Regions from separate parts of the Streptomyces sp. SS1-1 genome, predicted to be linked through region 1. Evidence: riboswitches for the same ligand, from Rfam matches in the RefSeq annotation. Region 1 holds a riboswitch; each other region holds the start of a gene.
The links. A riboswitch is a leader RNA that binds a small molecule or an ion and turns the genes downstream of it on or off. The one in region 1 is predicted to bind cobalamin.

Region 1 (7,776 bases):
ACCGCGCCCAACTCGTCGTGTTCGCCTACGAGTCGGGGCTCGTCGCGCCGCGCGGCGCCTCTTGAGGCCCCGCGCCGCCCTCGAAGGCCGCGAGAATCCGCTCGGCGGCCAGCGTCGCCGTCAACTCGCCGTCCCTGACCCGCTGTTCCAGCACGGGCGCCAGGGACCGGACCGCCGGGTCCGCGTGCAGCCGGCCCAGCAGCTCGTCGCGGACCATGGTCCACGTCCAGTCGACCTGCTGGTCCCGCCGCTTCGCGGCGAGCCGGCCCGTGGAGTCCAGCAGCGCCCGGTGCTGCTCCAGACGCTCCCACACGGCGTCCAGACCGATCGACTCCCGCCCGCTGCAGTGCAGCACGGGCGGCGTCCAGACGGCGTCCTTGCCGTGCATCAGACGCAGCGCGCCCGCCAGTTCACGCGCGGCCGCCTTCGCGTCCCGCTCGTGCGGGCCGTCCGCCTTGTTCACGGCGAGGACGTCGGCCAGCTCCAGCACGCCCTTCTTGATGCCCTGCAGCTGGTCGCCGGTGCGGGCCAGCGTCAGCAGCAGGAAGGAGTCGACCATGTTCGCCACGGCCGTCTCCGACTGGCCCACACCGACCGTCTCCACCAGCACCACGTCGTAGCCCGCGGCCTCCATCACCACGATGGACTCCCGGGTGGCCTTGGCGACCCCGCCGAGCGTCCCGGCCGTGGGGGAGGGGCGGATGAACGCCGCCGGATCGACCGCCAGCCGCTCCATCCGCGTCTTGTCGCCCAGGATCGACCCGCCCGTCCTGCTGGACGACGGATCGACCGCCAGCACCGCCACCCGGTGCCCGAGACCCGTCAGCATCGTCCCGAACGCGTCGATGAACGTGGACTTGCCGACGCCCGGCACCCCGCTGACCCCGATCCGCCGCGCCCGCCCGCTGTGCGGCAGCAGCTCGGTCAGCAGCCGCTGCGCCAGCACCCGGTGCTGCGGCCGCGTCGACTCGACGAGGGTGATGGCGCGTGCGACGATCGCCCGCTTCCCGTCGAGCACGCCCTTCACATACGCGTCGACATCGATCACAGCTCGTGCCCGAGTCCGTCCGCCAGCCGCCGCACCAGGTCGTACGCCGCGTCCGGGATGACCGTGCCGGGCGGGAAGACCGCCGCCGCGCCCATCTCGAGCAGCGTCGCGACGTCCTGCGGCGGGATGACCCCGCCGACCACGATCATGATGTCCTCGCGGCCCTCCTCGGCCAGCGCCTCCTTGAGGGCCGGGACGAGGGTGAGATGCCCGGCCGCCAGCGACGACACCCCGACGATGTGCACGTCCGCCTCGACGGCCTGCCGGGCCACCTCGGCGGGCGTCTGGAACAGCGGGCCGACGTCGACGTCGAAACCGAGGTCGGCGAACGCCGTCGCGATGACCTTCTGGCCGCGGTCGTGGCCGTCCTGGCCCATCTTCGCGACCAGGATGCGCGGGCGGCGGCCCTCGGCCTCCTCGAAGTCGGACACGAGGGTGCGGGTGCGGTCCACGGCGGGCGACTCCCCGGCTTCGTTGCGGTACACGCCGGTGATGGTACGGATCTGGCTCGCGTGCCGCCCGTACACCTTCTCCAGGGCGTCGGAGATCTCGCCGACGGTGGCCTTCGCGCGGGCCGCGTCCACGGCCAGCTCCAGCAGGTTGCCCTCGCCGTCGGCGGCCCGGGTGAGCGCGTCCAGCGCGTCCCGGCAGGCCGTCTCGTCACGCTCCTCGCGCAGCCGCCGCAGCTTGGCGATCTGCTGCGCGCGCACCGAGGAGTTGTCGACCTTCAGCACGTCGATCTGCTCGTCGCTGTCGACGCGGTACTTGTTGACGCCGATGACCGGCTGGCGCCCGGAGTCGATGCGCGCCTGGGTGCGGGCCGCCGCCTCCTCGATGCGCAGCTTGGGGATGCCGGCGTCGATCGCCTTGGCCATGCCGCCGGCCGCCTCGACCTCCTGGATGTGCTGCCAGGCGCGGCGCGCGAGGTCGTACGTCAGCTTCTCCACGTAGGCGCTGCCGCCCCACGGGTCGATGACCCGGGTGGTGCCCGACTCCTGCTGGAGCAGCAGCTGGGTGTTGCGGGCGATGCGCGCCGAGAAGTCGGTCGGCAGGGCCAGCGCCTCGTCGAGCGCGTTGGTGTGCAGCGACTGCGTGTGCCCCTGCGTCGCCGCCATCGCCTCGACACAGGTGCGCGTGACGTTGTTGAACACGTCCTGCGCGGTCAGCGACCAGCCCGACGTCTGCGAATGGGTGCGCAGCGACAGCGACTTGGAGTTCTTCGGGTCGAACTGCTTCACCAGCTTCGCCCACAGCAGGCGCGCGGCGCGCAGCTTGGCGACCTCCATGAAGAAGTTCATGCCGATCGCCCAGAAGAACGACAGCCGGGGCGCGAACGCGTCGACGTCCAGGCCCGCTTCCCGTCCGGCCCGGATGTACTCGACGCCGTCCGCGAGCGTGTACGCCAGCTCCAGGTCGGCCGTCGCCCCGGCCTCCTGAATGTGGTAGCCGGAGATGGAGATCGAGTTGTAGCGGGGCATCCGCTGCGAGGTGTACGCGAAGATGTCGGAGATGATCCGCATCGACGGCTTCGGCGGATAGATGTAGGTGTTGCGGACCATGAACTCCTTCAGAATGTCGTTCTGAATGGTCCCGGCCAGCTTCTCGGGCGGTACGCCCTGCTCCTCCGCCGCCACGATGTACAGCGCGAGCACGGGCAGCACCGCGCCGTTCATCGTCATCGACACCGTCATCTTGTCCAGCGGGATCCCGTCGAACAGCTGCCGCATGTCGTAGATCGAGTCGATCGCCACGCCCGCCATGCCGACGTCGCCGGTCACCCGAGGGTGGTCGCTGTCGTAGCCGCGGTGCGTCGGCAGGTCGAAGGCGACCGACAGGCCCTTCTGGCCGGCCGCCAGATTGCGCCGGTAGAACGCGTTGGACTCCTCGGCGGTGGAGAAGCCCGCGTACTGGCGGATCGTCCAGGGCTGGTTGACGTACATCGTCGGGTACGGGCCGCGCAGATACGGCGCCACACCCGGGTAGGTGCCCAGGAAGTCCAGGCCCTCCAGGTCACGCCCGGTGTACAGCGGCTTGACCGCGATGCCCTCCGGCGTCTCCCACGACGGATCGTCCCCGCCGGTGGCCTGCTTGACGGCCGTACGCCACTCGTCGGAGCCGCCCGCCGCGGCCGGGGTCCCCAGTTCGATCCCGGTGAAGTCGGGGATTCCCATCAGGACACTCCCATGCGGTCGAGGGTGGCGGACAGGACGGCGACGGCGTCACAGCCCGCGAAGACATGGCCGTCGACGCCGGGGTGGTCCCCGGGCCGCCCGGCGAGGAACACGTGCGCGGCACCGGCCGCCTTCAGCCGTCCGGCGACCTCGGCGGCCTGCTCCTCGTACACGGCGTCGCTGGAGCACAGGCACGCCTCGGTGGCGCCGCTCTCCTCGAAGGTGCCCTCGGTGACGGGCTCGATGCCGCCGGCCTGGAAGAGGTTGGAGGCGAAGGTCAGCCGCGCGGTGTGGGCGGCGGCCGGGCCGAGCGCGGCCAGGTAGATCCGGGGCCGGGCGCCGGTCGCCGCGAGGTGCGCGTCGGAGCGGGCGCGCAGCGCCTCGTACGTCTCGTCGCGCCGCACGCGCGGCAGGCCCCCGGACGGCGGCTCGGGCGCGGGCTCGCGCACCACGGGCTGCTCGGCGAGGTTCGGGAACTCGCTGACGCCGGTGACCGGTTCGCGGCGCTTGGCCAGCTTTCCGGTGCGGGCCTCCCAGGTGGCGGCGAGGTCGTCGCCCAGCCGCCCCGAGCGCAGGGCGGCGGCCTGGCCGCCCGCCCGCTCGATCCGCTGGAAGAACTCCCAGCCCGCGTGGGCCAGTTCGTCCGTGAGCCGCTCCACGTACCAGGAGCCGCCCGCCGGGTCGATGACCCGGGCCAGGTGGGACTCCTCGATGAGGATGGTCGAGGTGTTGCGGGCGATGCGCCGCGCGAACGCGTCGGGCAGGCCCAGCGCGTGGTCGAAGGGCAGCACCGTCACCGAGTCGGCGCCGCCGACACCGGCCGCGAGCGTGGCGACCGTGGTGCGCAGCATGTTCACCCACGGGTCGCGGCGCGTCATCATCACCGGCGAGGTGACGGCGTGCTGCACCTGGGCGGAGGTCGCCCCGGACACCTCGGTCACCCGGGCCCACAGGCGGCGCGCCGCCCGCAGCTTGGCGATGGTGAGGAACTGGTCGGCGGTGGCCGCGTAGCGGAACTCCAGCTGCGCGGCGGCCTGTTCGACCGTCAGCCCGGCCTCGGTCAGCTCCCGCAGATACGCCACACCGGTCGCCAGGGAGGCGCCGAGCTCCTGCGCGGCCGAGCCGCCGGCCTCGTGGTACGGCAGCGCGTCCACGGTCAGGGCCCTGAGCCCGGGGTACTCCTCGGCGCACCGCCGGGCCAGCGCGGCGGCCGGCGCGAACGGCAGGGACGTGCCGGTGCGGGCCTCGTGGCCGAGCGGGTCGGCGCCGAGGTTGCCGCGCGCCGCGTCCTTCGCGACGCCACGCTCGTCGTACAGGGCGAGCAGGGCGTGCGCGGCGGCCTCCGTGTCGGCGCCCGCGTCCAGGACGACCGGGGCGAGGTCGAGGTAGACGCCGTCGAGGGCGCCGCGGAGGGAGGAGACCGGGATGCCGGCCTCGCCGAGGACCAGCCAGAGCGAGGTGACGCCGTTCTCCAGGTCCGCCAGCACCACGCCGTCCGCGGCCGTGGTGTGCCGCTGCCGTACGTCCCAGCCGCCGGCCGTGTTGCCCTCGGGGCGACCGCCCCGGACGAACGGGGCGAAGCCGGGCAAGCCGGGGTCGGGCGCGGCGTCACGCGCGGTGTACAGGGGGCGGGAGCGCATCCCGTCCTCGAGTGCGGTGGACAGGGCGTCCTCGGCAGCCGTACCCGACACATCCTTGCCCGCCTTGCGCAGCACACCTTCCACCAGGTGTCGCCACTGCTCATGGGTTGCGTCAGGGAACTCGGCGGCCAGCGAGAGCCCGTCGTCAGGCAGGACCGTCATGCTCGGATGCTAGGTCAGATCGCCAAAGGAGCAGCAGGGGGCACGGCTGTGACCTTGCCCTCTTCCAGATTGTGACCTGCGTCTCCGCGCCCTTGCGAGGCCCGCTCGAGCACGCCGAACGGGCGTCCGCGCACCCCGACTTGATAGCCTCGCCGAGCTGGTCGCGCCCCTTCTCCGGGGCCAGGGAATCCGGTGCGAATCCGGAACTGACGCGCAGCGGTGAGGGGGACGGGCGGGGCAGGCACGCCACTGGGAGACCGGGAAGGCGCCCCGCCGGGACGAACCCGAGTCCGAAGACCTGCCGGCACCTCCGCGCCCCCGGGCGGGGAGGACGTCCACAGGCCGGCTCCGCGTACGAGCCCCGACCCGAAGGCAGCCATGCCCGTGCTCCCGCCCCCGCCCCAGCCGTCGTCCGAGCCGCCGCCCGCGGACCGGCGTCCCCCGGCCGCGCCCTGCCGGGTCGTGCTCTGCCGGGACTGCTGCTGCGGCAGCCCGAAGGTGACCGGTGTCGACCACGAGCGCCAGACCGCCCGGCTGAGGGAGAGCGTTCCGGTGCGTGTCTCCGACTGCCTCGACGTCTGCGACCACGCCAATGTGGTCGTCGTCCAGCCCTCCGCCGCGGCACGGGCGGCGGGCGCCCGCCCGGTCTGGCTCGGCCTCGTCAACGACCCCGACGCCACCGAGGACGTCATCGCCTGGGTCCGGGCGGGCGGCCCCGGCGTCGCCCCCTGCCCCGAGATCCTCGGCCTCCACGCCTTCCCGCCGCCCTCGTCCCGCGCCTCCGGAAAGGGCTGACCGTCCGCGCGCCGCGTGGAGGGCTCAGGCCCGCCCCTGCGGGTACGGGTTCAGGCCTCGCTCTTGCGGCGGCGTGAAGCGGCCGAGCGGGGCGGGGTCGCCCGCATGTGGTCGCGCACCGGCCGCAGCAGGCCGGCGAGCGTCCTGACGTCGTCGGCCGAGAGCGGCGCGAACAGCAGCCCGCTGACCACCTCGATGTGCCCCGGCAGCACCTTCGCGAGCAGCTCGCGCCCGGCGTCGGTGAGGGTCACGGTGATGCTGCGCTCGTCGTCCGGTGAGGGGGCGCGGACGACCAGGCCCTCCCTCTCCAGCAGACCCACCTGGTACGTCAGGCCGCTGCGGCTGTAGACGACGCCGTCGGCCAGGTCGGTCATGCGGTGACTGCCCGTGGGCGCGTCCCCGAGCCGGGCCAGCAGCTGGAACTGCACGTAACTGAGCCCGCCGCTCTCCCGCAACTGCTGCTCGACAGCGTGCCGCAGCAGGCTGGTCACCTCGATGAGGTCGAAGTAGGTGCCGAGCTGCACGGGGTCGAGTGACGGCGGCGAATCAGGCATGGCCGGAGTCTACTGCTCACCCTCACTTGCTTCGAATTCGAAGCAGGTGTAGCGTCGACGCCAGTTACTTCGAATTCGAAGCAACCTTCACGATCGAAGATCACGACGAAGGTGAGAACCGTGATGAAGGCAGTGCGTTTCCACGAGTACGGCGAGCCCGGCGTCCTGCGCCACGAGGACGTGGAGCAGCCCGTCCCCGGCCCCGGCCAGGCCCGCGTCCGCGTCGCCGCGACCTCCTTCAACCCCGTCGACGCCAACATCCGCGCCGGCTTCATGCGCGGCCCCATCCCGGTGGAGCTGCCCCACACCCCCGGCATCGACGTCGCCGGCACGGTCGACGCGCTGGGCGAGGGGGTGGACGGCCTCACGGTCGGCGACGAGGTCGTCGGCTTCCTGCCGATGGACGGCGCCGGAGCCGCCGCCGAGTACGTCCTCGCACCGGCGGACGTCCTCGCGCCGGCACCGAAGAGCGTCCCCCTGGCGGACGCCGCCGCCCTTCCGGTCGTGGGCCTCACCGCGTACCAGGCCCTGTTCGACCACGGCGGGCTGACGGCCGGGCAACGCGTCCTGATCAACGGGGCGGGCGGCGCCGTCGGCGGCTACGCGGTACAGCTGGCGAAGAACGCCGGCGCCCACGTCATCGCCACGGCCGGCCCGCGCAGCGCCGAGGCGGTCGCCTCCGCGGGCGCCGACGAGATCGTCGACCACACCATCACCGGCGTCACCTCGGCGGTGACGGAACCGGTCGACCTCGCGCTCAACCTCGCCCCGGTCGAACCGGCCGACCTGGCGGCGCTGGTCACCCTGGTCCGCCCCGGCGGGGCCCTCGTCAACACCACCGTGTGGATGCCCGCACCGGGCGACGAGGAGCGCGGTGTGCGGGGCGTCGACCTGTTCGTCCGCAGCGACACCGGACAGCTGGAGCGCCTGGCCGGGATGATCGACCGAGGCGAGCTGCGCGTGGACGTCGCCGAGCGGGTGCCGCTGGCCGGGCTGCCGAACCTGCACGCACGGGCCGCCGAGGGCGCGGTGCACGGCAAGGTCGTCGTCGTCACCTCCACCGCGTGACGCCGGCCGGCCTCCACACCTTCACGGCACCCTCGCACCACGCCCCCATGGACGGTTGAACATCGAACAGGTGGTCACGGAAGATCGGACGGACCCGTCCGCCCGACCGCGAGGTGACGCCCGGCCATGTTCACCACCCGTCCCACCCTCCAGGGCACCTTCGGCATGGTGTCCTCCACCCACTGGCTGGCCTCGCAGTCCGCGATGGCGGTCCTGGAGCGCGGCGGCAACGCCTACGACGCCGCCGTGGCGGGCGCGTTCGTCCTGCACGTCGTCGAACCGCACCTGAACGGGCCGGCCGGCGAGGTGCCCATCCTCCTCGCCCCGGCGGGCGGCGA
Region 2 (7,776 bases), 3.8 Mb from region 1:
GCCCGCTGAGCACCATCAGGAAGAACATCGGCTCCAGCCCGGCCGTCCCCGCGCCGATCGGGCGCAACGCGGCCCCCGTCGCCGCGAGCACGCCGAGCATCGCCACCGCCTTCGGGCCGAGCCCCGACTCCGAGATCGTCGCCGCCACGACCGCGACCAGCAGCATCAGCAGCCCCGTGAACAGCCACGGCGCGTCCTGCGCGTGCGCGTTCACCTGGGAGTCGGGCACGGCGAGGAACGGCCAGCCGAGCGCGGCGGCCCCCACCGCGCCGACCAGCACGAGGGCCGCCACGGACCGTGGCCCCAGCCGGACGGGCCGGGTCCGGTTCCCGGTGCCGCTCATGACAGGGCCTCCTGGACCTGGCCGACGGTCAGCCACCGCCGCGGGGCGAGGATCTTGGTGACCTGCGGGGCGAACGACGGGGAGGACACGACGACCTCGGCGGTCGGACCGTCGGCGATCACCTCGCCCTCCGCGAGCAGCACCACCCGGTGGGCCAGCTCCGCCGCCAGCTCCACGTCGTGCGTGGCCAGCACGATGGCGTGCCCCTGCCCGGCGAGGTCCCGCAGCAGGGCGACGAGATGCGCCTTCGCCGCGTAGTCGAGGCCCCGCGTCGGCTCGTCCAGCAGGAGCAGCGGCGGCCGGGCCGTCAGGACGACCGCCAGCGCGAGCGTCAGCCGCTGGCCCTCGGACAGGTCCCGGGGGTGGAGGTCGTCCGGGACGCCCGGCAGCAGCCTGGACAGCAGCGCCCGGCAGGTGCCCGCCTCGGCCTCCGCGTCGGCGTCCGCCGCCGCGCACTCGCCGGCGACCGTGTCGGCGTACAGCAGGTCGCGGGGCTCCTGCGGGACGAGGCCGACGCGGCGGACGAGGTCGCGGGGCGCGGTGCGGTGCGGCACGGACCCGCCGGTCAGCACGGACCCGGAGGACGGCGTCACCAGGCCCACGAGGGCGTTGAGCAGGGTGGACTTCCCGGCGCCGTTGCGGCCCATGAGGGCGACCGTCTCGCCGGGGGAGACCGTCAGGTCCACCCGCCGCAGCGCCCGCACCCCGTCCCGGGTCACCGCGAGCGCCCGCACCTCGGCCGCGTACGGGGACGCGGGGGCCGCCTCGGCCGTGGCGCGGGAGCGGCCGAACCAGCGGCGGGCCGGGGGACGGACCGGCGGCGGGGCGGGCAGCTCGGAGCGCGCGGGTGCGGGCAGGACGTCGTGGTCGCCGAGGCGCTGCCGCAGGTCCGCCGCCCGGCGCCGGGCGTCCCGGACCGTCAGCGGCAGCGGGGACCAGCCCGCCAGCCGGCCCAGCGCCACCACCGGCGGGAACACCGGGGACATCGCCATGATCTCCGCCGGGTCGCCGAGGACAGGCGGTTCGCCCGGCGCCGGGAGCAGGACGACCCGGTCCGCGTACTGCACGACGCGTTCCAGGCGGTGCTCGGCCATCAGGACCGTCGTACCGAGGTCGTGGACCAGCCGCTGCAGAACGGCCAGAACCTCCTCGGCGGCGGCCGGGTCCAGCGCCGACGTCGGCTCGTCCAGGACCAGCACCCTCGGATGCGGGGTGAGGACCGAGCCGATCGCCACGCGCTGGCGCTGCCCGCCGGATAGGGTGGCGATGGACCGGTCGCGCAGATCGGCCAGGCCCAGCAGGTCCAGCGTCTCCTCGACCCGGCGCCGCATCACGTCCGGGGCCAGCCCCAGCGACTCCATGCCGTAGGCCAGCTCCTCCTCGACGGTGTCGGTCACGAAGTGCGAGAGCGGGTCCTGGCCCACCGTGCCCACCACGTCGGCGAGTTCACGCGGCTTGTGGGTGCGGGTGTCCCGGCCGGCCACCGTGACCCGGCCGCGCAGGGTGCCGCCCGTGAAGTGCGGCACGAGCCCGCTGACCGCGTTCAGCACGGTCGACTTGCCCACCCCCGACGGCCCGACGAGCAGCACCAGCTCCCCCTCGGGCACCACGAGGTCCACGCCGTCCACGGTGGGCGCGGCGGCCCCGTCGTAGGTCACGGAGACGTTCTCGAAGCGGATCACGACGACTCCTCGCGGGCGGCGGCACCGCGCGGCGCCGGCTTCCTCGGTGCGGGCTTCCTCGGTGCGGGGCTGACGAACGCCGGGAGCAGCCCGATCAGGACGGCCGCCGCCGGCCACAGCGGAAGGGCGGGCGCCACCAGCGGCACCACACCCGGGTTCAGGGCCCCCGGCTCACGGCTCGCCGCCAGGGTCAGCAGAGCGGCGACGGCCGCGCCGGACCCGGCGACCAGCCAGGCGCGCGGCCCCCAGCGGTCGGGCCGGTACCGGGTGCGCGGGGAGCGGCGCCCGCCCAGCCGCAGCCCCGCCAGCGCCGCCGCCAGACCGGCCAGCAGCACCGGCAGCCCGTAGGTGCCGCCCGCCGCGGTCAGCAGCCCGTACGTGCCCGCGCACACGCCGAGCAGCCCGCCCAGGGTGAGCGCGGCGGTCGTACGCCGCACCCGGACGGGGACGTCGGCGGTGCGGCCGTAGCCGCGCGCGTCCATCGCGGCGGCCAGCGCGACCGAACGCTCCAGCGCGCCCTCCAGCACCGGCAACCCGACCTGGACCAGGCCGCGCAGCCCCCGGTCGGGCCGCCCGCGCAGCCGCCGGGCGGCCCGCAGACGCTGCATGTCGGCGATCAGATGAGGGGCGTACGTCAGGGCCACGACCACCGCGACCCCCATCTCGTACAGGGCGCCCGGCAGGGACTTCAGCAGCCGCGCCGGGTTGGCGAGGGAGTTCGCCGCGCCCACGCAGATGAGCAGCGTGGCCAGCTTCAGACCCTCGTACAGGGCCCTGACCAGGGTCTCGGCGGTGACCCGGCCGCCCAGCCGGATGCCCTGCGCCCAGTCGGGCAGGGCCACCTCGGGCAGGGTGACGAGCACATGGGTGCCGGGGATGGGGGAGCCGAGGGCCACCGCGAAGAACAGCCGGATCACGAGGACGGCGAGGGCGAGCTTGACGAAGGCGCCGTAGGAACGGGCCCAGGGGGCGTCCGGGCGGCAGCTCGCCACCACATAGGCGGACGTCGCGGTGAGCAGGGCGAGCAGCAGCGGATTGGTGGTGCGGGTCGCCGCGGTGCCCAGCGCCAGCGCCCACACCCACCAGGCGCCGGGGTGCAGGGGGTCGCGAACGGCCCGCCCAGCGTCGGGCACGGCCGGGGAGGGGGCGACCGCCCCCTCCGGGCCACCCCCGCTCCGCGTACCGCCGCGCCCCCCTGCCATCAGCCGCGCCGCCGTCGTGCCTGCCAGACGGCCGCGCTCGCGAGGACCACGACCGCCGCCACACCGGCGACGAGACCGACCGACGCACCGCCCTCCGGGTCGTCGTCCGGCTCGGTGGCCGCCGTGCTCCCGGTGCCCGCCGGCTTCTCGCCCTGCGCGACCTGCTCCCCGCAGCCCTTGCGCGGGTAGCCGTCGATCGCGCACAGCAGGGCGTTGGAGTCGTACCGCAGCGGACCGGCGACGGCCGCCAGGGCGTCCGCGGTCGTGGCGTCCGGGTCGACCCGCGCGCAGACGGTGCGCCGGGCAGGCGGCCGCTCGCCCGACGGGGCGTCGGCGGCCGTACCGAAGTCCAGGACGAGCGCGACGCGCTTCTTGCCGTCCCGCGCGGGCGTACGGGCGCAGATCACCGAGAACTCGGCCGCGCCCCGGGGCCGCGTGGCGTCCTTCGAGTCCTCGCTCACGGCGAAGCGGAACCCCTGGACATCGCCGTCGTCGGGGCGGGACAGCGAGGGGCCGAGGGTGGCGTACGACCAGGAGTCGCCGTCACGGTCCCAGAACGACCAGTAGCGGTACCCGGCGGCCTGGGCGGCCTGGGCCGCGCCGGCCGTGAGGACCAGCGCGGCCAGCAGGACCGCGAGGGCGCGCCGGATCACGCCCGCCCGCCCTTGGTGCGGTGGCTCAGCAGGAAGCCGATGCCGACGCCGACGACGAGGAAGACACCGATGTACCACCAGACGCCGAACGGGCTGTCGTCGTCCTTGTCCTCCTGGGTGTCCGCGCTCTTCGCGGCCGCCTTCTGCGGGGCCGGGCCGGTCGCGTTCAGCTTCGCGACCAGGTCGGTGCCGCCGAAGGCGCGCGGGTCGGTGCCGGTGGCGTGCGCGGCGAAGATCAGCTGGGCGTAGGCGGCGGGGCCGTTCTGCGCGGCCCACGCGGCGGCGTTGCCCTCCAGCCACTTCAGGGGCTTCGCGGCGGCCCCGGCCCCGCCCTGCGCGGCGAGCGCGACGACCGCGTCGGCCGTGTTGCCGTAGTCCGGCTGGTCGTCGGCGCCGGGCAGAGCGGAGACCAGGTGCCCGTCCTTCGCGAGGACCCGCGTCAGATAGGCGGCGCCGTTGGCGGCGGCCTGCTCGGGGGAGCCGGCCTTCGCGCAGGTGGCGTCGGCCTTCTCGCCGGCGCTCGTGACGAGCCCCTTGCCGAGCGCGCCGATCACCCCGGCCGCGGTGGCGTCGGCGTTGGCGGCCAGCCTGCCCTTCTTGTCCGGCTGGTAGGCGAACGCGCCCGCGTCGTCGCCCTCGCAGGGCAGCGCGAGGGAGAGCAGGGCGTCGTACGGCGACTTGCCGTCCCTGGTCACCTCGGCCGGCTTCTCGCCGGCGGCGGCCAGCGCGCCGACGACGACCGACGTCGAGTTGGTGTCGCTGGCGCCGCCCGGGGTGTAGCCCCAGCCGCCGTCCTTGTTCTGCACGGACTTCAGCCAGGTGACGGCCTTGCCGGTGACGTCGTCGTGACCGCCGAGGGCCGTCAGGGCCTGCACGGCGGCGGCGGTGCTGTTGCTGTCGACCATCACCTTGGCGTCGCACGCCTTGGCGGTGTCGGCGCGGTAGGCGGCGAACGCCCCGTTCGCGCACTGCTGCCCGGTCAGCCAGTCCACGGCGGACGCGGCGGGCCGCACCTTCGCGGTGTGCTGGGCGAGCAGCGCGAGGGACTGGCGCCAGACCCCGTCGTACGTCGGGTCGGTGGTGCCGTACAGCCCCTCGGGGAGGGACGCCGACGGCGACGGGGACGGTGAGTCGGCGGCCATGGCGGGCGCGGCCGCGCCGAGCACGACGGTGGCGGCCAGGGCCGCTGCGCTGCGGCGGACGTTCATGATCGGCGGGTGCCCTCTCCCTGTGGGGAGCCGGACAGCACGGGAGGACCCCCCCGGGCGGCTCGGCTCCGTATACCTCGACGGTGCCGTGCTCCGGCAGGCTGCCGGGACACGTGAGCCGGTCACGTCCGTCCAGGGCGGTCCGGCTCACCGGCCTCGGACTCGCCCGCCACGGGGGGCGGGACGCGGGGACCGGATCACGGTTGCGGGTCAGCGCCGGAATTGCACCGGCTTTCCCCTGAACGGGTGAGTGATGACGACCGGGACACTGTACCCGGGGGTAGGGCGGGGTGGTGAGGTGGCTGGGGGGTGCCCGGTCGGCCTCGGCCCCGCGCACGGCCGTCGGCCGGGTGGTCACCACCTCGGCCTCACGGGTGTGGGACCTGCGCGGCACGTCCCGATCCCGGCACCGCGGCCGGGGGGATCGAGAATCCGATCACACTGCGCCTCAGATCGGCTCGGGGTCGAACTCCCAGCCCGATCGCCTCCACTCGCGCAGCGCCAGGGCGCGGGGATGGTCGGCGCCGAGCCGGGCGGTGAGGGCGCCCAGCACCTCCTCGCGCAGTCGCTCGGCGGCCTCGGTCTCCCCCAGCTCGTTCAGCACCACCGCGAGGTTGGCGGCGCAGACCAGGGGAGCGGGGTGCTGGTCGTCGTCGAGGACATCACGGATCCGGTCCAGCACCGACTCGTAGGTCGCGCGGGCGATCTCCCGCTGACCCAGCGCCGCCTGGGCGTTGGCCACGTTCATCCCGCACATCAGGGTGAACGGGTGGTCGTCGTCGAAGATCTCGGCGAAGGCCCGCGCCGCCTGCTCGGCGTGCGCCAGGGAGGAGGCCGCCTCGTTCGCCGAGCAGAGGAGCACGGCCAGGTTCGCGTAGCAGGCCGCGGTGTAGGGGTGCTGGTCGTGGAAGAAGCGACGGCAGTCGTCCAGGACCCGGCGGGCCAGTTCGAGGGCCTCCTCGGTACGGCCCTGGGCGCCCAGCGCGCCGGCCAGCCCCAGCTGGAGCAGCAGCCGGTTGGGTGACGCCGACCCCTCCTCGGCGGGGAGGGCGGCGAGCACCGCACGGGTCAGCTCCTCCGCCTCCTGCGCCCGCCCCAGCCGGCGCAGCGCGCCCGCCAGGGCCTTGCCGGCGTTGACCGTGGTGGGGGAGGACGGCCCGAACTGCCGGTTGTCGAGACAGCTCTGGTAGGTACGCCGCAACTGGTGCTCCGCGCCCGCGTAGTCACCGCAGTCCAGGAGATCGCGGGCGTGGCTGATCGTCGATTCCCGGGTGTACGCGTGCTCGGAACCGAGGATCTTCTTCCGCATCTCCATCGTCTTGCGGTCCAGCCGCAGGGCGTCCGCGTACTGCCCCAGCACCCGCAGGCAGACGGCGTAGTTGTTGGCCGCCACGAGGCTGCGCGGGTGGTCCTCACCGAACAGTTCGAAGAGCCGCTCGTAGTTCCGGCGGTCGCGTTCCGCGGCCTCGCTGTAGCGGCCCAGCCCCCGCAGGTCGGCGGCCACACCGCCCGAGGTCATGAGGATGTGGAGGTCGTCCGGGCTGTCCAGGACCGCCTCCTGGCGGCGCAGGACGTCCATGTCCATGTCCAGGGCTTCCTGATAACGGCCCTGTGCGCGGAGGACGTTGCCGATCTGGAAGCCCATGTGCAGCACCCATCGATCCTCTTCGCCGCTGTGCTCCACCCATCCCTCGTGGACCCGCGTGCTGAGTTCGTAGGCCTGCTTGAGCTCGCCGCGGCGGCGCAGCTGGCGCACGCGGTCGACGATCAGCTTGCGGATGCCGTAGTCCGGTGTCGTCAGGGCCCACTTGGTTCCGAGGTGCGGCCAGATGATGCGGTAGCGCTCCCAGGTGTTGTGGTCCTCGGGGTCGTCCTGTTCGGGGCGGGCGGCCACCAGCGTGCGGAACACGGCGTCCCGCATGGTCTCCTGCTCCTCCTCCGTCATGTTGGAACGCACCGACATCTGCACCAGCCGGTGCACCTGGAGACTGCGGGACTTGCGGTCCACCGTGGCCAGCGAGAGGCGGCTCAGCTCCTGGAAGGCCCGCGCGATCATCTCCGTGCCGTCCAAGGGGCGCGGCCGGAAGCCTTCAGATGCCCGGCCCGACAGGGCCTGGGCGATCTGGGTGCTCTGCAGGAGATCGAGGGAGATGGGCCCGGGGCTGAACCAAGCCGCCAGCTTCAGGAGTTGCACGGCCGGCGGGAAGCTCTCGTAGAGCTGCTCGATCGCCACGCGCCACGTCTTGGAGACGTCGAGCAGCCGGTCCTCGGGGCTCGGGCCCTGCGCGTCGACCGCCGGCTGGCGTTCCAGGAGCTTGACGTACTCCTGGGTCTGCAGACCCGTCTCCCTGAGCACGGCGGCCGCGTGCTCCACCGCGAGCGGCAGGTCGCCGAGGGCCGCCGCCACTTCGTCGGCCTCCTCGGTGCTGCACTCGGTGAGCCTGCGCTTGAGGTGCGCCACGCTCTCCTCGCGTTCGAACACGCCGACGTCGGTGATCTCGGCGTACCGCTCCCAGCCCTCGGCCCGCTGGCTGGTGACCAGGATGTGACCGGACTTGCCGCTCACCAGCAGGTCGGACAGGTCGCTCACATGCTCGACGTTGTCGAGGATCAGCAGCCAGCGGCTGTAGGGCCGGCCCAGGCCGAGCGCCTCCTTGACGACGGTCGCCGTGGCCGTCGGGTTCTTGC
Region 3 (7,776 bases), 1.2 Mb from region 1:
ACCGGTACAAGTTCGTCGCGCGACTGAAGCGGCCGCAGGACTGAGGCGTCAACGCCGCTGCTCAGCCGCCCTGTGGCGCGTACACGATTCCTCCACATCCGAACCGTGACCGAGGCCTTCCGCTGCGGTCGCGCCGTCACCTAGATTGCCCGGGCATTTCACAGGCGATCAACAAGGGGACGGAGCCGTCAGATGTCAGATGCCCCAGAAGTGAACAGAGGCGTGGTGACGCCGACCCGGGTGGTCATCGGCCTCTGCCTGGCCGCGCCCTTCGTGGCGATGCTGTGGGTGGGTTCGTACGCCAAGACCGACCCGGAGTTCATCGGCATCCCCTTCTTCTACTGGTACCAGATGCTGTGGGTGCTGCTCTCGACGCTGCTGACCATGACGGCGTACAAGCTGTGGCAGCGTGACCAGCGCGCCCGCGCCCCGCGGAAGGGCGGTGCGGCGGAATGAACGACGGCGTGAACGGCGTCGCGCTCGGCGTCTTCATCTTCTTCTTCCTGGCCGTCACGGTCATGGGGTTCCTGGCCGCGCGCTGGCGCAAGGCCGACAACGAGCACAGCCTCGACGAATGGGGCCTGGGCGGCCGGTCGTTCGGCACCTGGGTGACCTGGTTCCTGCTCGGCGGCGACCTGTACACCGCGTACACCTTCGTGGCGGTCCCGGCGGCGATCTACGCGGCCGGCGCGGCGGGCTTCTTCGCGGTGCCGTACACCATCCTGGTCTACCCGCTGATCTTCACGTTCCTGCCGCGGCTGTGGTCGGTGTCGCACAAGCACGGCTATGTGACGACCTCGGACTTCGTGCGCGGACGGTTCGGCTCCAAGAGCCTGTCGCTGGCCGTGGCGGTCACCGGCATCCTGGCGACGATGCCCTACATCGCGCTCCAGCTGGTCGGCATCCAGGCCGTCCTGGACGTGATGGGCGTCGGCGGCGGCGAGAGCACCAACTGGTTCGTCAAGGACCTGCCGCTGCTCATCGCCTTCGGCGTGCTGGCGGCGTACACCTACTCGTCGGGACTGCGCGCCCCCGCGCTGATCGCCTTCGTGAAGGACACGCTGATCTACATCGTCATCGCGGTGGCGATCATCTACATCCCGATCAAGCTCGGCGGCTTCGACGAGATCTTCGCCAAGGCGGGCGACGCCTTCGCGGAGCCGAACCCGAAGACGGGTGCCCCGCGCGGGGCGCTCACCCCGGGCGACGCGACCCAGTGGACGTACGCCACGCTGGCGCTGGGCTCCGCGCTCGCGCTGTTCATGTACCCGCACTCGATCACCGCGACGCTGTCCTCGCGCAGCCGTGAGGTGATCCGGCGCAACACCACGATCCTGCCGCTGTACTCCCTGATGCTGGGCCTGCTGGCCCTGCTGGGCTTCATGGCGATCGCGGCCGGGATCAAGGTGCAGAACGGGCAGCTGGCGATCCCGCAGCTGTTCGAGGACATGTTCCCGGCCTGGTTCGCGGGCGTGGCCTTCGCGGCCATCGGCATCGGCGCGCTGGTGCCGGCGGCGATCATGTCCATCGCGGCGGCGAACCTGTTCACCCGCAACATCTACAAGGACTTCATCAAGCCGGACGCCACGCCCGCCCAGGAGACCAAGGTCTCCAAGCTGGTGTCGCTGCTGGTGAAGGTGGGCGCGCTGGTCTTCGTCCTCACCATGGACAAGACGGTCGCCATCAACTTCCAGCTGCTGGGCGGAATCTGGATCCTGCAGACCTTCCCGGCCCTGGTCGGCGGCCTGTTCACCCGCTGGTTCCACCGCTGGGCCCTGCTGGCCGGCTGGGCGGTCGGCATGGTCTACGGCACGCTCGCCGCGTACGGGGTGGCGACCCCGGCGCAGAAGCACTTCGGCGGCTCCTCCAAGGAGATCCCGGGCATCGGTGAGATCGGCTACATCGGTCTGACGGCGTTCGTGCTCAACGTGCTGGTCACCGTCGTCCTGACGTTCGTCCTGAAGGCCGCGAAGGCCCCGGACGGCGTCGACGAGACGAAGCCGGAGGACTACACGGCGGACGCGGGCGACCCCGGCGTCCAGGTGGAACTGCCGCCGGCCACGGCGGGCTCGTCCCACTGAACCACCCGTGAGCGGCGGGCCGTCGGAGAGATCCGGCGGCCCGCCGCTGCGTGCGTACGGCACACTCGGCGGTATGGACATCGTGATCCGGCCGGCGGACCCCGGCGAGTACGGCCCTCTGGGCGAGATCACCGCACAGGCCTACCTCCAGGACGGCTTCCTCGACTTCGGCGAGGACGACGCCTACCTCGGCGAGCTGAAGGACGTGGCCAAGCGCGCGGCGGCCGCGCAGGTGCTCGTGGCCGTCGAGCACGGCCGCCTCCTCGGCGGTGTGACCTTCGTCCCCGAGGGCGGCCCGATGGCCGATCTGGCGGGCCCCGGCGAGGCGGAGATCCGTATGCTCGCCGTCGACCGCGCGGCCCGGGGCCGGGGCGCCGGCGAGGCGCTCGTGCGCGCCTGCGTCGACCGCGCCCGCGCCACGGCGGGCTGTGTGCGCGTGGTCCTCTCCTCCCAGCCCACCATGCACAGCGCCCACCGCCTCTACGAGCGGCTGGGCTTCGTCCGTACGCGGGAGCGGGACTGGAACCCGCTGCCGGAGCTCCTCGACCTCACGCTCGTGACCTACGAGTTGACGCTCTGACACCAGTACGCCACAACATCTAGGGGTGGCGCGGCAGGCGAGCACAAGATGTATGCTCATGCTCGCTGTCGCCGCAGGGGAATCCGGTGCGAATCCGGAACTGTCCCGCAACGGTGTACTTGTGCATGTCTCATGCGCTTCGTCAGTCCGAGGACCTGCCGACAGTGCGTCCCGGCCACCCGGCCGGTGCGCTCCGACGTCCGGGCCTCGTGGAATGGGCCGGTGGACGCGACGCCCCGTGCGCTCGTGAGCTGCCCCCTGCCCTCCGCAAGGCCCTGTGCCGAGCGAGGGAGAGCCTCACGTGACGATCGCGCCAGCCGAACCGGCCTCAGCGGCGGCCCAACCGGAGAACGACGGTCCCGGTGCCGCGCTGCTGCGGACCCTGACCGAGCTGACCGCCGACCTCCCCGACGCCGACCCCGGCCGGGTCGCCGCCGCCGCGCTGCGCGGCCGGTCCGCCCGGGCCGACGAGACGGAGTTGCGCGAGCTCGCCACCGAGGCGGCGGCCGGGCTCATCTCCGAGGACCCCGCGTACAGCAGGCTGGCCGCGCGGCTGCTCACCCTCTCCATCGCCGCCGAGGCGGCCTCGCAGGGCGTCACGACCTTCACCGGGTCCGTCGCGACCGGCCACCGCGAGGGCCTGATCGCCGACCGGACCGCCGCGTTCGCCCGCACGCACGCCGCCCGGCTCGACGCGCTCGTCGACCCCGCCGCCGACGACCGGTTCGGCTACTTCGGGCTGCGCACCCTGCACAGCCGCTATCTGCTGCGGCACCCGCACACCCGCAAGGTCATCGAGACGCCCCAGCACTTCCTGCTGCGGGTCGCCGCCGGTCTCGCCGCGGACGACAGCGCGGGGGCGGTGGACGAGGTCGCCGCGCTCTACCGGCTGATGAGCCGCCTGGAGTACCTGCCGTCCTCCCCCACGCTCTTCAACTCCGGCACCCGGCACCCCCAGATGTCGTCCTGCTACCTCCTGGACTCCCCCAAGGACGAACTGGACTCGATCTACGACCGGTACCACCAGGTCGCGCGCCTCTCCAAGCACGCGGGCGGCATCGGTCTGTCGTACTCCCGCGTCCGCGCCCGGGGTTCGCTGATCCGGGGCACCAACGGGCACTCCAACGGCATCGTGCCGTTCCTGAAGACACTGGACGCCTCCGTGGCGGCCGTGAACCAGGGCGGCCGGCGCAAGGGCGCCGCCGCGGTCTACCTGGAGACCTGGCACTCCGACATCGAGGAGTTCCTGGAGCTGCGGGACAACACCGGTGAGGACGCCCGCCGTACGCACAATCTGAACCTCGCGCACTGGGTGCCGGACGAGTTCATGCGCCGGGTCGAGGCCGACGGGACGTGGAGCCTGTTCTCCCCCGCCGACGTGCCCGAACTGGTCGACCTGTGGGGCGAGGAGTTCGACGCCGCCTACCGCGCGGCGGAGCGCGAGGGGCTGGCCCGCAAGACCCTCCCGGCCCGGGAGCTGTACGGCCGCATGATGCGCACCCTCGCGCAGACCGGCAACGGCTGGATGACCTTCAAGGACGCCGCCAACCGCACCGCCAACCAGACCGCCCTGCCCGGCCACGTCGTGCACTCCTCCAACCTGTGCACCGAGATCCTGGAGGTCACGGACGACGGGGAGACGGCGGTCTGCAACCTGGGCTCGGTCAACCTGGGCGCGTTCGTGCGGGACGGCGACATCGACTGGGAGCGCCTGGACGAGACGGTCCGCACGGCCGTCACGTTCCTCGACCGGGTCGTGGACATCAACTTCTACCCGACCGAGCAGGCCGGCCGTTCCAACGCCCGGTGGCGTCCGGTGGGCCTGGGCGCGATGGGCCTGCAGGACGTCTTCTTCCAGCTGCGGCTGCCCTTCGACTCCGCCGAGGCCAAGGCGCTGTCCACCCGGATCGCCGAGCGGATCATGCTCGCCGCGTACGAGGCGTCCGCCGGCCTCGCCGAGCGCGAGGGCCCGGTGCCGGCCTGGGAGAGGACGCGGACCGCGCGGGGTGTGCTGCACCCCGACCACTACGACGTCGAGCCGGCCTGGCCCGAGCGCTGGGCCGCGCTGCGCGAGCGGATCGCCACGACCGGGCTGCGCAACTCGCTGCTGCTGGCGATCGCGCCCACCGCCACGATCGCGTCCATCGCCGGTGTCTACGAGTGCATCGAGCCGCAGGTCTCCAACCTGTTCAAGCGCGAGACGCTGTCCGGCGAGTTCCTCCAGGTCAACTCCTACCTGGTGGAGGAGCTGAAGCGGCTCGGCGTGTGGGACGCCCGCACCCGCGAGGCACTGCGCGAGGCCAACGGCTCGGTGCAGGACTTCGCCTGGATCCCGGCGGACGTACGGGCGCTGTACCGCACGGCCTGGGAGATCCCGCAGCGCGGCCTGATCGACATGGCGGCGGCCCGCACCCCGTTCCTCGACCAGTCGCAGTCCCTGAACCTGTTCCTGGAGACGCCGACCATCGGCAAGCTCTCCTCGATGTACGCGTACGCCTGGAAGCAGGGGCTGAAGACGACGTACTACCTGCGCTCGCGCCCGGCGACCCGGATCGCCCGTGCCGCCCGCGCCACCGTCCCCGTCCAGCAGGTCACCGACCCCGACGCGGTCGCCTGCTCCCTTGAGAACCCCGAGTCCTGCGAGGCCTGCCAGTGATGTCCCGTACCCAGAACCTTCTCGACCCCGGCTTCGAGCTGACCCTGCGCCCCATGCGCTACCCGGACTTCTACGAGCGCTACCGGGACGCCATCAAGAACACCTGGACCGTGGAGGAGGTCGACCTCCACTCGGACGTGGCCGACCTCGCGAAGCTGACCCCGGCCGAACAGCACCTGATCGGACGGCTGGTGGCGTTCTTCGCGACCGGTGACTCGATCGTCGCGAACAACCTGGTGCTGACGCTGTACAAGCACATCAACTCCCCCGAGGCGCGGCTGTACCTCTCGCGCCAGCTGTTCGAGGAGGCCGTGCACGTCCAGTTCTATCTGACGCTGCTCGACACCTACCTCCCCGATCCGGAGGACCGGGCGGCGGCGTTCGCGGCGGTGGAGAACATCCCGTCGATCCGTGAGAAGGCCGAGTTCTGCTTCCGCTGGATGGACTCGGTCGAGAAGCTGGACCGCCTGGAGTCACAGGCCGACCGCCGGCGCTTCCTGCTCAACCTGATCTGCTTCGCGGCCTGCATCGAGGGCCTGTTCTTCTACGGCGCCTTCGCCTACGTCTACTGGTTCCGCAGCCGGGGCCTGCTGCACGGCCTGGCGACCGGCACCAACTGGGTGTTCCGCGACGAGACCATGCACATGTCGTTCGCGTTCGACGTGGTCGACACGGTCCGCAAGGAGGAGCCGGAGCTGTTCGACGACCGGCTCGGCCAGGAGGTCACCGACATGCTGAGGGAGGCCGTCGAGGCCGAGCTGCAGTTCGCGCGCGACCTGTGCGGTGACGGCCTCCCGGGCATGAACACCGACTCGATGCGGCAGTACCTGGAGTGTGTCGCCGACCAGCGGCTGACCCGCCTCGGCTTCGCCCCGGTGTACGGCTCCGAGAACCCCTTCTCCTTCATGGAGCTGCAGGGGGTTCAGGAGTTGACCAACTTCTTCGAGCGGCGCCCCTCGGCGTACCAGGTGGCGGTGGAGGGCACCGTCGACCTGGACGAGGACTTCTGAGTCCGGACCGCGTCGCGCTCCTGGGCCTCCCTGATCTGACGGTCGATACGGCGGTCGTGCACGATCCCGATCACCGAGGGGAGGACCAGGAGGACGAACATCCCGAGCACGACGGCCATGGCGAGCAGTGTCTGTGTCTGTTCCGTAGTCATGACACCACTGTCGCGCCGGACACTCCTGTCGAACAGTGGCAGGACTGCCGTGCACCCTCGATTTACTGCCATCCGCGAGGCACAATGGCAGCATGCTGAAGAACGTGGCGGCCGTCCTGCTCGACGGCGTACACCCCTTCGAACTCGGCGTGGTCTGCGAGGTGTTCGGCATCGACCGCAGCGACGAGGGCCTGCCCACGTACGACTTCGCGGTCGCCTCGGCCGAGGGGCCGACGCTGGGCACCCACGCCGGCGGGCTGACCCTGTCCACGCCGTACGGACTGGAGCGGCTGGAGGAGGCGGACCTGATCGCCGTGCCGGCCGGGAACGACTACCTCACCCGTGACTTCCCGCCCGAGCTGCTGGACGCCCTGGTCAGAGCGGTCGACCGGGGCGCCCGGGTGCTCAGCGTCTGCTCCGGCGTCTTCCTGCTGGGGGCGGCGGGGCTGCTCGACGGGCGGCGGTGCAGCGTGCACTGGCGGCACGCCGAGGAGCTGGCCCGGCGGCACCCCCGCACGACCGTCGAGCCCGACGTCCTGTACGTCGACGAGGGCCCGGTGATCACCAGCGCCGGCACCGCCGCCGGCATCGACGCCTGTCTGCACCTGGTGCGGCAGGAACAGGGCACGGAGATCGCCAACAAGATCGCCCGGCGCATGGTCGTGCCGCCGCACCGGGACGGCGGCCAGGCCCAGTACATCGAGCGGCCGCTGCCCGTCTCCTCGTGCGACACGGTCGGCGAGGTGCTGGCCTGGATGGAACGGCACCTCGACGAGGACCTCACCGTGGAGCAGCTCGCCGAGCGGGCGCTGATGTCCCCGCGGACCTTCGCCCGCCGCTTCCAGCAGGAGACCGGCACCACCCCCTACCGCTGGATCCTGCGGCAACGGGTCCTGCTGGCCCAGCACTTGCTGGAGGCGACGGACGAGACGGTGGACGCGATCGCCGGCCGGACGGGGTTCGGCACGGCGGCCGCGCTGCGCCACCAGTTCGTCCGGGCCCTCGGGACGACCCCGCAGGCGTACCGGCGGACGTTCCAGGGCCCAGAGGCCGCTAGCCGCGGGGCATCGTCCGCAGCCTGAGGTCGTGCGGGTGGAGGGTGATGCCGACCCGGGTGCCGTCCTTGGAGCCGGGGGCCTGCTCGAAGCGGTACGACGTCGCCAGCGACGCCGTGACGAGGGTCAGCAGCGCCATCGAGAAGTGGTCGCTCGGGCACTTGCGGTTGCCGACACCGAACGGGGCCATGGCATGCTTCGGCACCTCCTTCGCCCGCTCCGGGAGCCAGCGGTCCGGGTCG
Region 4 (7,776 bases), 4.4 Mb from region 1:
CGTGCCCGCAAACCGTCCCGACTCGCCGTGTCCTGCGCGGCCGTGCTCGCGCTCACCGCCACCGCCGTCGCCGTCCCCGTCTCAGGAGCACCGGCCCCGCCCGCTGCCGCCGCCGCCGCCGGAAAGCCCCGAGGTCATGACGTCTCGTCGCACCAGAAGGACGTCGACTGGGCGGACAGCCGGGCGCGGGGCGCGCGGTTCGTCTACGTCAAGGCGACCGAGTCGCACACCTACCGCAACCCCTACTACGCCCGGCAGTACGACGGCGCCCGCGCCGCCGGCCTGGTGCGCGGCGCCTACCACTTCGCCCTGCCCGACCGGTCCTCGGGCCGTGCGCAGGCGGCGTTCTTCGTACGCAACGGCGGCGGCTGGCGGCCGGACGGCTGGACCCTGCCGCCCGCGCTCGACATCGAGTACAACCCGTACGGCTCGCACAAGTGCTACGGGCTGCCCAAGGCGGCGATGACCGCCTGGATCGGGGCGTTCAGCGACGAGGTGCGCCGGCTGACCGGCCGCCGCCCGGTGATCTACACCACCGCCCACTGGTGGAACACCTGCACCGGCGCCTCCCGCGCCTTCGCCGACCACCCGCTCTGGGTGGCCCGCTACGATGTCCCGGACCCCGGAACGTTGCCGTCCGGATGGCGCGCCTGGACCCTCTGGCAGTACGACAACGGCGGCGGCCTGCCGGGTGACCAGAATCTCTTCAACGGGTCCCTGACCCAGCTCAGGTCGTTCGCCCGCGGCGGCTGAACCGCGCCGCGCCCCGGCCGCGCCCCGGCCCCGCCCGGGCACCGCGGACGGGGGCCTTCCGTTCATAGGGGAAACCCTCCCTGCCGGACACCGCGCGGCCCGCCCCAGTTCACCTTCCGTTCACTCAGGTTTCCTACGTTCATCGAGCCAATGACCTCGAACGATTGCCTGGGTAAATGGAAAACTTCTCGCTGATCCTCGCGATCGTGGTGGTAACCGCGCTCGCGTTCGATTTCACGAACGGTTTTCACGACACCGCCAACGCGATGGCCACGACCATCTCGACCGGTGCGCTCAAGCCCAAGGTCGCGGTGGCCATGTCCGCCGTGCTCAACCTTGTAGGCGCTTTCCTCTCGGTGGAGGTCGCCAACACGATCTCCAAGGGTCTCGTCGACGAGACCGGCATCCGTCCCGAGGTCATCTTCGCCGCCCTGGTCGGCGCGATCCTCTGGAACCTCGTCACCTGGCTGGTGGGCCTGCCCTCCAGCTCGTCGCACGCCCTGATGGGCGGCCTGATCGGCGCCACCATCGCCTCGGCCGGCGTCGGCGCCGTCCACGGCGACGTGCTCGTCACGAAGGTCCTGCTCCCGGCCCTCGCCGCCCCGATCGTCGCGGGCGTCGCGGCCCTGCTGGCCACGCGGCTCACGTACACCCTCGGCAAGAAGGCGGACGGCGAGGCCGCGAAGAAGGGCTACCGCGCCGGCCAGATCGCCTCCGCGGGCCTCGTCTCCCTCGCCCACGGCACCAACGACGCCCAGAAGACCATGGGCATCATCACCCTCGCCCTGATCGCGGGCGGCGCCCTCGCCCCCGCCTCGGACCCGCCCACCTGGGTCATCCTCTCCGCCGGCCTGGCCATCGCGCTCGGCACCTACCTCGGCGGCTGGCGGATCATCCGCACCATGGGCAAGGGCCTCACCGACCTCCAGCCGCAGCAGGGCTTCGCCGCCCAGACCAGCGCCGCGACGGTCATCCTGGCCTCCTCCCACCTCGGCTTCTCCCTGTCCACCACGCACTCCGTGTCCGGTTCCGTGATGGGCGCCGGTCTCGGCCGCAAGGGCGGTGTGGTCCGCTGGTCCACGGCCACCCGGATGTTCGTCGCCTGGGCCCTGACCCTGCCGGCCGCCGCGCTGGTCGCGGCGCTCGCCGAGTACGTGACGGGCCTCGGCACCTGGGGCACCGCCGCCGTCGCGGTCTTCCTGATCGCCTCCAGCTTCGCGATCTGGCGGATCTCCCGCCGCGAGGTCGTCGACCACACCAACGTCACCGGCGACGAGGACGAGCCCGCCGGTGTGGTCACCACCGCCATCGCCGTCGTGACCCCGCCTCCCACGGGCACGGTGACCGACGACCTCTCCGTCACCCTCCCGGCACCGGCCCCCGGACCCGAGCCCACCAGGGCCGCGGTCTGACCCCCGGTCACCCCTCCCGGCAACACAAGGAAGCAGCATGAAGATCGACTGGGCGGCCCTCGGCTCCGTCTTCGGTGTCAGTCTCGTCGTCACGGTGGTCCTGGTGGCCCTGTTCACCCTCGGCATCGCGGGCCTCTCGCGCCGCGAACGGGCGGTCGCGCAGGGCGACTCGGCGGCGCTCGCGGTCACCGGCGCCTACGCGTGCTTCGCGGCGTGCACGGCGGCCGTGGCGTACGGCATCTACCTCATCGTGGCCTGACGTACGACGCGTGACTCCTGAGGTGCGTGACGGGACACCGTCGCGCACCTTCGGTGTGTGTGGGCCTGCGCACACTCTCCCGTCGCAGGTCACAGGCAAGTTGACGGCCGTCGCGACCCGTGGTGGACTTCCCAGGCCATGTACGGCGGCAGAAGAGGAAGCCGGTGCGAATCCGGCGCGGTCCCGCCACTGTCACCGGGGTAGTGACCCCCGGGAGCCAGGAACTCTCGCCGCCGGTCTCGTCGAACCAGGGCGTGGACACCCTGAGTGAGGACATCACGCGATGCTCGCCTGCCGATCGTCACGCAGTAGCAGTACCGGACCCCTGTCCGACGCCACCACCGGCTGAACCCCATGCGTGCCGAACGCGTCTTCGCGTACGGCGCCGCCGCCGGACTCCTCGGTGACCTGCTGCTCGGCGATCCACGCCGTGGGCATCCGGTCGCCGCGTTCGGACGTGCCGCGGGCGCCGTGGAACGGGTGTTGTGGCGCGACCACCGCGCCTGGGGTGTGCTCCACACCGCCGTGTGCGCCGGTGGCGCCGTGGCGGCCGCCGCGCTCGGCGCACGCGCCGTGCGCCCCTCCCCCGCCGCCTCCGTCGCCCTGACCGGCGCCGTCACCTGGGCCGTCGTCGGCGGCACCTCGCTGGCCCGGGAGGCCCGGGCGATCGGACGTGCCCTGGAGTCCGGGGACGTGGAGGCCGCGCGGGCGCGGCTGCCGCATCTGTGCGGCCGGGACCCGCAGGCGCTGGACGCCGACGGGATCGCGCGGGCCGTCGTGGAGTCCGTCGCGGAGAACACCTCGGACGCCGTGGTCGGCGCCCTCGTATGGGGGGCCGTCGCCGGGGTGCCGGGCCTCGCGGGGTTCCGGGCCGTCAACACGCTCGACGCGATGGTCGGGCACCGCTCCCCCAAGTACCGCCGCTACGGCTGGGCTTCGGCCCGTCTCGACGACGTCGCCGGCTGGCCGGGGGCCCGGCTGACCGCCGTACTGGCCGCCGTCGCCGGGGGCGACCCCCAGGGGGCCGTACGGGCGTGGCGGGCGGACGCGCACCGGCATCCCAGCCCCAACGCGGGCCCCGTGGAGGCGTCGTTCGCGGGCGCGCTCGGGGTGCGGCTCGGCGGGACGCTGTCGTACGGCGGGCGGGTGGAGCACCGGCCCGTGCTCAACGGGGCTGCCGGACGGGCCGTCGAGGTCGCCGACATCGAGCGGGCCGTGCGGCTGTCGCAGCGGGTCGGCGTGCTCGCCCTCGGGGTGTGCGCCGGGGCGCGGCTCCTGCTCGGGCGGCGCGCGGCGCGGGGACGTGCCGCGTGAAGGGCGGGCTGCTCGTCGCCGGTACGACCTCCGACGCGGGCAAGAGCGTCGTCACCGCCGGGATCTGCCGCTGGCTGGTCCGGCAGGGCGTGAAGGTCGCGCCGTTCAAGGCGCAGAACATGTCGCTGAACTCGTTCGTCACCCGCGAGGGCGCGGAGATCGGGCGGGCGCAGGCCATGCAGGCGCAGGCGTGCCGGATCGAGCCGACCGCGCACATGAACCCCGTCCTGCTGAAGCCGGGCGGGGACCGCAGCAGCCAGGTGGTGCTGCTGGGCCGGCCGGTCGGCGAGCTGAGCGCGCGCGGCTACCACGGCGGACGGCAGGAGCGGTTGCTCGGCACCGTGCTGGACTCCCTCGCCGAACTACGGGCCTCGTACGACGCGGTGATCTGCGAGGGCGCCGGTTCGCCCGCCGAGATCAACCTGCGGCGCACGGACATCGTGAACATGGGGATCGCGCGCGGTGCCCGGCTGCCGGTGCTGGTCGTGGGCGACATCGACCGGGGCGGAGTCTTCGCCTCGTTCTTCGGGACGGTGGCGCTGCTGGCGCGCGAGGACCAGGAGCTGGTCGCCGGGTTCCTCGTGAACAAGTTCCGCGGCGACGTCTCGCTCCTCGAACCCGGCCTGGACATGCTGCACGGCCTCACCGGGCGGCGGACGTACGGCGTGCTGCCGTTCCGGCACGGTCTCGGCATCGACGAGGAGGACGGCCTGCGGGTGTCGCTGCGCGGGGCGGTGCGCGAGTCCGAGGTGGCCGCCCCGGCCGGCGAGGACGTGCTGCGCGTCGCCGTGTGCGCGGTGCCGCTGATGTCCAACTTCACGGACGTCGACGCGCTCGCCGCCGAACCGGGCGTCGTCGTGCGGTTCGTGGACCGGCCGGAGGAGCTGGCCGACGCCGATCTGGTGGTGGTGCCCGGCACCCGCGGCACCGTGAAGGCGCTGCGCTGGCTGCGCGAGCGGGGGCTGGCACAGGCCCTGGTGCGGCGGGCCGCCGAGGGCCGTCCGGTCCTCGGGATCTGCGGCGGCTTCCAGGTCCTCGGCGAGCACATCGAGGACGACGTCGAGAGCCGCGCCGGTCATGTCGACGGCCTCGGCCTGCTGCCCGTGCGGGTGCGGTTCGCCCGCGAGAAGACCCTGACCCGGCCGTGCGGTGAGGCGCTCGGCGAGCGGGTCGAGGGCTACGAGATCCATCACGGGGTCGCCGAGGTCCTGGCGGGTGAACCCTTCCTGGACGGCTGCCGGGTCGGCCAGACCTGGGGCACCCACTGGCACGGCTCGCTGGAGTCGGACGCCTTCCGGCGCGCCTTCCTGCGGGAGGTGGCGGCCGCCGCGGGCCGCCGCTTCGTACCGGCGCCCGGCACCTCGTTCGCCGCGCTGCGGGAGGAGCAACTCGACCGGCTCGGCGACCTCATCGAACAGCACGCGGACACGGACGCGCTGTGGCGGCTCATCGAGTCGGGCGCGCCGCGAGGACTGCCCTTCATCCCCCCGGGAGCGCCCGCATGAGCACAGTGTTGTTGTTGTCGACCGCCGACACGGACCTGCTGGCGGCACGCGCCGGCGAGGCCGCGTACCGGATCGGCAACCCGACCCGCCTGGACGTCGCGTCCGAGCTGCCCGCGCTGATCGAGGGCGCCGACATCGCCGTCGTACGGCTGCTGGGCGGGAAGCGGGCCTGGGAGGACGGGCTCGCCGCGCTGAAGGCGTCGGGGGTGCCGACGGTGCTGCTGGGCGGCGAGTCCGTGCCGGACGCGGAGCTGATGGCCGAGTCGTCGGTGCCGGCCGGCGTGGTCGCGGAGGCGCTGAAGTACCTGGTGGCGGGCGGCCCCGCCAACCTCACCGAACTGGCCCGGTTCCTGTCGGACACCGTGCTGCTGACGGGCGAGGGCTTCGTGGAGCCGCGCCCGATGCCGGAGTACGGCGTGCACGGCTCCCGTGCGTGGGTGGACGGCCGGCCGACGGTGGGCGTGCTTTTCTACCGGGCCCATCACCTCAGCGGCAACACCGCGTTCGTGGACACGCTGTGCGACGCGATCGAGGCCCGGGGCGCCAACGCGCTGCCCGTGTACTGCGGTTCGCTGCGCGGCGCGGACGCCGGGCTGTACGAGATCCTGGGCCGGGCCGACGCCCTGGTCGCGACCGTCCTCGCGGCGGGCGGCACGCACGCCTCGCAGGCGTCCGCGGGCGGCGACGAGGAGGCGTGGGACGTCGGCAGGCTGGCCGAGCTGGACGTGCCCGTCCTGCAGGGGCTGTGCCTGACGTCCTCGCGGGCCGTCTGGGAGGAGTCCGACGCGGCCCTGTCCCCGATGGACGCGGCGATGCAGGTGGCGATCCCCGAGTTCGACGGGCGCCTGGTCACCGTGCCGTTCTCGTTCAAGGAGCAGGGCCCGGACGACGTGCCGGTGTACGTGGCCGACCCGGAGCGGGCGGCGCGGGTCGCCGGGATCGCCGTCCGGCACGCCCGGCTGCGGCACACGCCGAACGCCGACAAGAAGCTGGCGCTGGTCTTCACCGCCTACCCGACCAAGCACTCCCGGGTCGGCAACGCGGTCGGCCTGGACACGCCCGCCTCGGCGGTCCGCGTGCTCGACGCGCTGTCCGAGGCCGGCTACGCGCTCACCGAATACCCCGACAACGGCGACGAGTTGATCCACCGGCTCATCGAGGCCGGCGGCCACGACGTGGAGTGGCTGACCGAGGAGCAGCTGGCCTCGGCGCCCGCGCGGGTGCCGCTCGCCGACTACACGACCTGGTTCGACACGCTGGACGCGGACCTCAGGCAGGCCATGCTGGACGCGTGGGGCGAGCCGCCGGGCTCGCTGTACGTCGACGGCGACGACATCGTGCTGGCGTCGCTGCGGTTCGGGAACGTCGTGGTGATGATCCAGCCGCCGCGCGGCTTCGGCGAGAACCCCATCGCGATCTACCACGACCCCGACATGCCGCCCTCGCACCACTATCTGGCGGCCTACCGCTGGCTGGAGAACAGTTTCGGCGCCGACGCGATCGTGCACATGGGCAAGCACGGCACCATGGAGTGGCTGCCCGGCAAGGGCCTCGGGCTGAGCCGGGGCTGCGCCCCGGACGCCGTCCTCGGCGAACTCCCGCTCGTGTACCCGTTCATCGTGAACGACCCCGGCGAGGGCACCCAGGCCAAGCGGCGCGGCCACGCCACCGTCGTCGACCACCTGGTGCCGCCGATGGCCCGCGCCGACACCTACGGCGACCTGGCCAAGCTGGAGCAGCTGCTGGACGAGTACGCGCTCGTCTCCGACCTGGACCCGGCCAAGGCCCCGGCGGTGCGCGCGCAGATCTGGACGCTGGTGAAGGCGGCCGAGCTCCACCACGACCTGCACGTCGACGAGCAGCCGGACGACGAGGCGTTCGACGAGTTCGTCATGCACATCGACGGCTATCTGTGCGAGATCAAGGACGTGCAGATCCGCGACGGGCTGCACATCCTGGGCGGCGGCCCGGTGGGCGAGCCCCGGGTGAACCTGGTGCTGGCGGTGCTGCGCGCCTCCCAGGTGTGGGGCGGGCAGGCGAACGCGATCCCCGGCCTGCGGGCCTCGCTGGCCGCCCACTTCGGGCTGGTCGAGGCCGAGTTGCTGGCCGAGCCGGGCGCACCGGTGAAGGTCCCGGCCGAGCTGACGGACCTGGTGGACGGGCCGGCGCGTACGGCGTCCGACGCCATCGACCTGCTGGAGCAGCTGTGCCGGCGGATCGCGGAGGGCCTGGAGGACCGGGACTGGGCGGTCGCCGAGAGCCCGGGCGTGCTGCGGGACGTCCTCGGCACCGAACTCCCGGACGCCCTGCGGGTGCTGGAGTTCGCGTGCGCCGAGGTCGTGCCGCGCCTGGCCCGCACCACGGACGAGATCGGGCACATCCTCAAGGCGCTCGACGGCGGTTACGTCCCGGCGGGCCCCTCGGGCTCCCCGACGCGCGGTCTGGTCAACGTGCTGCCGACCGGCCGGAACTTCTACTCCGTCGACCCGAAGGCGATCCCGTCCCGGCTGAGCTGGGAGGTCGGGCAGTCGCT

Region 2: it holds a riboswitch for cobalamin, as region 1 does, so the genes downstream of both, F8R89_RS10800 (prenyltransferase/squalene oxidase repeat-containing protein) here and F8R89_RS28630 (hypothetical protein) in region 1, are expected to answer to the same signal.
Region 3: it holds a riboswitch for cobalamin, as region 1 does, so the genes downstream of both, F8R89_RS23465 (ribonucleoside-diphosphate reductase subunit alpha) here and F8R89_RS28630 (hypothetical protein) in region 1, are expected to answer to the same signal.
Region 4: it holds a riboswitch for cobalamin, as region 1 does, so the genes downstream of both, F8R89_RS08410 (cobalamin biosynthesis protein) here and F8R89_RS28630 (hypothetical protein) in region 1, are expected to answer to the same signal.

Annotation. Positions count from the first base shown of each region.
Region 1 covers NZ_WBXN01000004.1:5,953,600-5,961,375, forward strand. The annotation lists partial or broken gene F8R89_RS28610 (response regulator transcription factor) at 1-65, shown strand, start outside; gene meaB (methylmalonyl Co-A mutase-associated GTPase MeaB) at 26-1,048, opposite strand; gene scpA (methylmalonyl-CoA mutase) at 1,045-3,219, opposite strand; gene F8R89_RS28625 (methylmalonyl-CoA mutase family protein) at 3,219-5,021, opposite strand; cobalamin riboswitch at 5,163-5,342, shown strand; gene F8R89_RS28630 (hypothetical protein) at 5,400-5,816, shown strand; gene F8R89_RS28635 (MarR family winged helix-turn-helix transcriptional regulator) at 5,867-6,370, opposite strand; gene F8R89_RS28640 (NADP-dependent oxidoreductase) at 6,494-7,438, shown strand; gene F8R89_RS28645 (gamma-glutamyltransferase family protein) at 7,565-7,776, shown strand, end outside.
Region 2 covers NZ_WBXN01000004.1:2,106,362-2,114,137, reverse strand. The annotation lists gene F8R89_RS10820 (ECF transporter S component) at 1-343, opposite strand, end outside; gene F8R89_RS10815 (ABC transporter ATP-binding protein) at 340-2,025, opposite strand; gene F8R89_RS10810 (energy-coupling factor transporter transmembrane component T) at 2,022-3,227, opposite strand; gene F8R89_RS10805 (SCO2322 family protein) at 3,227-3,880, opposite strand; gene F8R89_RS10800 (prenyltransferase/squalene oxidase repeat-containing protein) at 3,877-5,088, opposite strand; cobalamin riboswitch at 5,206-5,368, opposite strand; gene fxsT (FxSxx-COOH system tetratricopeptide repeat protein) at 5,537-7,776, opposite strand, start outside.
Region 3 covers NZ_WBXN01000004.1:4,783,949-4,791,724, reverse strand. The annotation lists gene F8R89_RS23485 (GntR family transcriptional regulator) at 1-44, shown strand, start outside; gene F8R89_RS23480 (DUF3311 domain-containing protein) at 193-456, shown strand; gene mctP (monocarboxylate uptake permease MctP) at 453-2,081, shown strand; gene F8R89_RS23470 (GNAT family N-acetyltransferase) at 2,155-2,661, shown strand; cobalamin riboswitch at 2,707-2,839, shown strand; gene F8R89_RS23465 (ribonucleoside-diphosphate reductase subunit alpha) at 2,963-5,317, shown strand; gene F8R89_RS23460 (ribonucleotide-diphosphate reductase subunit beta) at 5,317-6,327, shown strand; gene F8R89_RS23455 (hypothetical protein) at 6,240-6,479, opposite strand; gene F8R89_RS23450 (GlxA family transcriptional regulator) at 6,572-7,561, shown strand; gene F8R89_RS23445 (cytochrome P450) at 7,533-7,776, opposite strand, start outside.
Region 4 covers NZ_WBXN01000004.1:1,581,285-1,589,060, forward strand. The annotation lists gene F8R89_RS08395 (lysozyme) at 1-753, shown strand, start outside; gene F8R89_RS08400 (inorganic phosphate transporter) at 930-2,165, shown strand; gene F8R89_RS08405 (hypothetical protein) at 2,203-2,424, shown strand; cobalamin riboswitch at 2,520-2,672, shown strand; gene F8R89_RS08410 (cobalamin biosynthesis protein) at 2,779-3,738, shown strand; gene F8R89_RS08415 (cobyric acid synthase) at 3,735-5,243, shown strand; gene cobN (cobaltochelatase subunit CobN) at 5,240-7,776, shown strand, end outside.